DNA from 2 places in the Sanguibacter sp. 25GB23B1 genome. Region 1 is predicted to be linked to the other one. Evidence: predicted binding sites of a transcription regulator. Region 1 holds the regulator's gene; the other holds the start of a gene.

Region 1 (3,163 bases):
AGCAGTCATCGGGACCTCGAGGGTGCAGTGCAGGTCGTCCCCGCGCCGCAGGAACGTCTCGTGCTTGCGCTCGCGGATCTCGAAGTAGAGGTCCCCGGCAGGGCCGCCCGCCGGGCCGACCTCGCCTTGCGACGTGAGCTTGATACGGGTCCCGGTCTCGACGCCGGCAGGCACCTCGACGGCCACCGTGCGACGGCTGCGGATGCGCCCCTCACCGGCGCACTCGGCGCACGGTTCCGGGATCGTCGTGCCGAAGCCCTGGCACGCGGCGCACGGCGCCGTCGTCATGACCTGACCGAGGAAGGAGCGGGCGACCCGCTGCACGGTACCGCGACCGTGGCAGACGTCGCAGACACGCGGGGAGGTGCCGGGCGCGCAGCACGAGCCGGAGCAGGTGCCGCAGACGACCGCGGTCTCGACCGGGATCTCGCGGCGCACGCCGAACGCGGTCTCCGCGAGGTCGAGGTCGAGGCGGATGAGGGCGTCCTGGCCGCGGCGCGAGCGCGGGATCGGGCCGCGCTGGGCCTGCCCGCCACCGAAGAAGGTCTCAAAGATGTCCTGGAAGCCGAAGCCTCCGCCCATGCCGCCACCCGGTGCCGACGGGTCGCTGCCCATGTCGTACGAGCGACGCTTGTCCGCGTTGGACAGCACCTCGTAGGCGCGGGACACGTCCTTGAACCTGTCCTCGGCCTCCGGACCGGCGACGTCCGGGTGGAGCTCGCGCGCGAGCTTGCGGTACGCCTTCTTGATCTGGTCCTGGCTGGCGTCCCGGGCGACGCCGAGGATCTCGTAGTAGTCAGTCACTGAGTGCTCTCTGCCGTTCTGTGGTGGGTGCTCGGGGTCTGGCGGGGAAGGATCACGAACCGAGGATCCTCGAGAGATAGCGGGCCACCGCTCGCACGGCGGCGATGGTGCCGGGGTAGTCCATCCGGGTGGGGCCGATCGACCCGATCGTCGCGACGGCGTCGCCGTCCGACCCGTAGCCGGTCGTGACGATCGACGTCTCGAAGAGGCCGGCCAGCTGCGTCTCACGACCGATCCGCACGTTGACGCCGGCCGAGTCCTCGGCCATCTCGGTGAGGAGGTTGAGGAGGACGACCTGCTCCTCGAGTGCTTCGAGGACAGGGCGCAGGGCGTGCTCGAAGCGCATGCCCGCCTGCGCGAGGTTCGCCGTGCCCGCGAGCACGATGCGCTCCTCGCTCTCCTGGGAGAGCGTCTCGGTGATGACGTCCGCGATCCGCTCGACGAGGTCGCGGTCGACCGGGTGGTAGGTCTCGGCGAGCGCAGTCAGCGCGGTCCGGAGCTCTTTGAGCCTGCGGCCGGCGGCCGCGGCGTTGAGCCGGGCACGAAGGCCGATGAGGAAGGTCTCGTCGGGAGGTTCGGCGAGCTCGAGCGTCCGCTGCTCGACGCGGCCGGTGTCGGTGATGAGCACGACGAGGAGGCGGCGCTCGCCGAGGACGACGAGCTCGAGGTGCCGCAGGCCCGACCGGCGCAGAGAGGGGTACTGGACGACGGCGACCTGGCCGGTGAGCTGCGCGAGGAGGCGTCCGGCGCGCGTGACGACGTCGTCGAGGTCGACCGCTCCGGCGAGGAACGTCTCGATCGCGTTCTTCTCGGCGGTGGAGAACGCCTTGACGGTCGAGAGCCGGTCGACGAACATCCGGTAGCCCTTGTCGGTCGGCACACGCCCGGCCGAGGTGTGCGGCTGGGCGATGAAGCCGCTCTCCTCGAGGACCGCCATGTCGTTGCGGATCGTCGCGGACGAGACGCCGAGACCGTGACGCTCTGCGAGCACCTTCGAGCCGACGGGCTCGCGGGTCTGCACGTAGTCCTCCACGATCGCGCGGAGCACGTCGAGCCTGCGATCGTCGCTCGCCGCCATCCTGCCTCCACTCCTCGTGCTGCGTCCGGACCGGTCGGTCGCACCGATACTGGTAGCACTCACCGAACCTGAGTGCTAATTCTACGCCGTACCCGCGCCGGGCTGCCCCCGTGTCGCGCAGGTCACGATCGCCGGCGTGCGGCTACCCTTCCTCGCGTGAGCCATGAACGCTACTCCCCCGACGTCCTGTCCTCCGGGTCCCGCGAGCGCACCGCGCGGCCCACCTCCCGACCCGTCCCGGCCGAGATCGGGCTCGTCGTCGAGGAGGTCCTCACCGGCTGGGTGGGGGCGGTGCTGCGGACGGAGAAGTCGGGAGGCATGCACGTCGTCGTCCTCGAGGACGGGGCCCGGCGCACCCGGACGTTCCCCCTCGGTCCCGGGTTCTGGATCGACGGCGAGCCGGTCGAGCTCGTCCCGGCGACCCGACCGGCCGCCCCGGCGGCGCCCGCGCGCACCGCCTCGGGGTCGCGTGCCGTGGCCGGCGCGCGCGCCCGGGTCGCACGCGGGAGCCGCATCTGGGTCGAGGGCCGGCACGACGCGGAGCTCGTCGAGAAGGTGTGGGGCGACGACCTGCGGATCGAGGGCGTGGTCGTCGAAGGGCTCGACGGCGTCGACAACCTCGCCGACGCGCTCGCCGAGTTCGGCCCGACAGCGAGCCGCCGCGTCGGCGTCCTCGTCGACCACCTCGTTCCCGGGAGCAAGGAGCGTCGCATCGCCGACGACGTCATGCGACAGTTCCCCGGCGGCCGGGTGCTCATCCTCGGTCACCCGTACGTCGACGTGTGGCAGGCGGTGCGACCGCAGCGGATCGGGCTCACGGAGTGGCCCGTCATCGACCGGGGGACGGAGTGGAAGTACGGGATCCTCCGCCGGCTCGGGTGGCCGGCGGAGTCCCAGACGGACGTGGCGCTCGGGTGGAAGAAGATCCTCGGGACGGTACGCAGCTACGCGGACCTCGAGCCGTCGCTCCTCGGCCGGGTCGAGGAGCTCATCGACTTCGTCACCGCTCCTGCGCCCTGACGTCGCACGTCACCCGGTCGCGGCCCGCCCCGCGGCATCGGTGAGCCCGGCGACGAGCGTCCGGGCGTAGAGGTCCTGGCCCGGACCCTGGGGGTGGACACCGTCCTTGCCGATCCCTTCCGGCGCGGCCGCGAGCGCGCTCTGCCAGTCCGCGACGACGACGTCGGGGTACCGGGCGGCGGCAGCGCGGATCTGGTCGTTGGTCGGTCCGATCCACGGACGGTCGCCGTACCCGGTGACGAGCACCACGTGGTGGCCCGG
Region 2 (3,163 bases), on a different contig from region 1:
CCGAGGTCGAGGGGTACATGCAGTCGGTGTTCAAGCCGGAGTGGACGCGCAAGCTGCGCGGCGCCGAGGGCTTGTTCTGCTACGCCGTGGTGCACCGCAGCGACGTTCCCGACGGGTTCGTCGAGGAGGTCACGGGGTGGGCGCAGGCGCACGGCTGGCGTGCGTCGTTGCAGGGCCGCAAGTTCTACCTCGTGCCGGACGAGCTGCGCAAGGGCTCGGCCGTCGCGGAGGTGGCGCGCCGCGTCGGCGCGGAGACGATCCTCGCGGCGGGCGACTCCCTCCTCGACGCGGAGATGCTCGAGTCCGCCACTCGGGCGATCCGCCCTGCGCACGGCGAGCTGCACGACGTCGGCTGGTCCACACCGGGTCTGACGATCACGCCGTCGGCGGGCGCGGCCGGCGGCGAAGAGATCGCTGCTTGGCTGCTCGCGACAGCGACCGAGCACCTGAGCGGCTGAAGATCTGCGGCATGGTCGACGAACGTTCAGAAGCCCCAGGCACGGGCCGATAGAGAGCCTGTGACCACCCTCGCGGACGACGTCGATGTCGTCCAGGACCAAGCCGAGCTCCAGCTCATGCGGCTCGTCTGCATCGCCATGTTCGCGATCGGCGGTCTGACCTGCCTCATCGGGGTGTGGACCACGCAGGCGACGGCAGAGTCCCAGGTGGCGCAGGCCGCGATCGCCCTGGGCTTCCTCCTCCCGGCGCTGGGTCTCGTGCTCGTCAAGAACCCGCGACGGAGGATCATCGAGGCGGGAGCGCTCTGGAGCATCGCCCTGCTCAGCCTCCTCACCGCGCTCTCGGACCCGCTGGGCATGGCGCCCTTCTTCTACGTGTGGCCGGTCATCGTCACCGCGTACTTCTGCCAGCCGCGCGAGCTCTTCGGGACGTACGCCTGGATGGTGCTCGGGCTCGGGACCGGGCTCTGGTTCAACGAGACGTACGCACTGAAGCTCGACACCTTCATCGGGACGGTCGCCACTGTGGGGATGCTCGCGGGACTCGTGTCGACGATGACGCGGCAGCAGAAGCGGTTGCGGAGCGAGCTGGCGGCGGCGGCGGAGACGGACCCGCTCACCGGGCTCCTCAACCGGCGGGCGTTCAACCCGCGGCTCGAGATCCTCGTCGCGGAGGCTGCGGCGGACGGCACCGCGCTGTCCGTCGTGATGTTCGACCTCGACCACTTCAAGAAGGTCAACGACGAGCACGGCCACCTCGTCGGCGACCTCGCGCTGCAGACGGTCGCGGAGCTCTTGCAGCAGCTCACGCGCTCGGGCGACCTCGTCTCGCGCTTCGGCGGCGAGGAGTTCGCGGTCGCCCTGCCGGGCGCGGACGCGCGGGCGGCGGTCGCGTACACGTCGCGGCTGGCGCTCGCGCTGTGCGGCCGGCCGGTCGTCGAGGGTCTGGTGCTCGCGGCGAGCGCGGGGATCGCGACGATGAGCACGGCGGCGGAGTCTGCTCAGGTGCTCCTGCAGCGGGCCGACACAGCGCTCTATGCGGCGAAGGACGGCGGCCGCAGCCGGGCGGCGGTGTGGGCCAAGGAGGTCGTCGTCTGCAACCCGTTCGGGCAGGCGTCCTGACGGGCTCGGGAGACGACGGTTCCCGTCAGATGACGGTGCCCGCCCGGATCGCTCCGGGCGGGCACGGGGTGAGCTGGTTCTCGTGCTGCGGCTCGTGCCGGTGGTTCAGCTCGCTTCGATGGTCTCGTGCTCGTCGCGCGAGCCGACGGGCGTGGATCCTCCGGCGTGGGTGATCTCGATGCGGCGCGGTTTGGCGCTCTCGGCCACGGGGATCGTCAGGGCGAGGACGCCGTCCTGGTACGTCGCGTCGATGGTGTCGAGCGCGAGGCCCCGGCCGACGGTGAGCTGGCGGGCGTAGGTGCCGGTCGGGCGTTCGCGGACGAGCCACTGGGCGTCGGAGTCGGAGCGCGCGGTGCGCTCTGCGCGGATCGTCAGTGTGCGGTCCTCGACGGAGACGTCGATCGTTCCGGGGTCGACTCCGGGCAGGTCGACGTTGAGGACGTAGTGGTCTCCGGAGCGGAAGAGGTCCATCGGCATGCCTGCGGCGCCGCGTGCGCTCGAGGTCATCGTGCCGAAGAGCCGGTCCATCTCCTGGAAGGGGTCCCACCTGGTAGCCATCGCGCATCACCTCCTAGACGAGGGCTCCGGACCGTCCGGGGCCCCTGCGGCCTCGGTCTCGGCGGTGCCGGTCCCGAGTGCTACATCTTCAGTTTTAGCACTCGACCACGGAGAGTGCCAGCCTGTTCGGGGGGCTTGTTCGTCCAGAGCGAACACCGTCGAGCGGGCGTCCAGGTTCACTGCCTAACCTGGGTGGCATGCCTGATGCAGACAACCTCCCGTCGACCAACGTGGGGCTGACCCTCCTCGCCATCGCCGCGGCCGCTGTCGTCGCCTTCGTCCTCGGTGCCGTGATCTCGGCGGTCGTCCGTCGTACCGGTCGCGGCAACGCGTTCGTCGCTGACCTCTCCCGACGCATGAAGCGCCCCATGCGGGCCGTGCTCGTGGTCGTCTCGATCTGGATCGCGCTGAGCGTGACGACCGACTCGGAGCTCGGCTGGTGGGGTGTGGTGCAGCACCTGCTCGTCATCGCGCTCATCGTCGTGTGCGCGTGGTTCGTCGGGGCGCTCGCCTTCGTCATCGAGGACAGTGCCGTCAAGCGCTTCCGCACGGACATCCCTGACAACCGTCATGCGCGTCGCATCCGGACGCAGATCACCGTGATCCGGCGCCTCACGGTCGCGATCATCGTCGTGTGCGCCATCGCCGGGGTGCTCCTCACGTTCCCGTCGGCGCGCGCGGCGGGCACGTCGATCCTCGCGTCGGCCGGTGTCATCTCGCTCGTGGCGGGCCTCGCGGCCCAGTCGTCGCTCGGCAACGTGTTCGCGGGCCTGCAGATCGCGTTCACGGATGCGATCCGGGTCGACGACGTGGTGGTCCTCGAGGGCGAGTGGGGGCGTATCGAGGAGATCACCATGACGTACGTGGTGGTGCACCTGTGGGACGACCGCCGGCTCATCATCCCGTGCATGTACTTCACGACGACCGTGTTCCAGAACTGGACGCGGCGCGCTGCGGACCTCCTCGGCACGGTCGAGATCGACCTCGACTGGGAGGTCCCGATGCCGCCGATGCGCGCCGAGCTC

The links. Region 1 encodes HrcA, which represses chaperone genes, less so after heat shock. Its sites were predicted from a motif close to TTNGCACTCGNNNNNNNCGAGTGCNAA; they were not measured.
Region 2: the regulator HrcA is predicted to act here: its motif matches at 2,233-2,259, upstream of ABKW26_RS05345 (Hsp20/alpha crystallin family protein).

What each region holds. Positions count from the first base shown of each region.
Region 1 covers NZ_JBDYKL010000007.1:24,598-27,760, forward strand. The annotation lists gene dnaJ (molecular chaperone DnaJ) at 1-804, opposite strand, end outside; gene hrcA (heat-inducible transcriptional repressor HrcA) at 857-1,882, opposite strand; gene ABKW26_RS06120 (DUF3097 family protein) at 2,039-2,902, shown strand; gene ABKW26_RS06125 (acyltransferase family protein) at 2,912-3,163, opposite strand, start outside.
Region 2 covers NZ_JBDYKL010000005.1:150,460-153,622, reverse strand. The annotation lists gene ABKW26_RS05355 (HAD family hydrolase) at 1-458, shown strand, start outside; gene ABKW26_RS05350 (GGDEF domain-containing protein) at 519-1,580, shown strand; gene ABKW26_RS05345 (Hsp20/alpha crystallin family protein) at 1,686-2,138, opposite strand; gene ABKW26_RS05340 (mechanosensitive ion channel family protein) at 2,336-3,163, shown strand, end outside.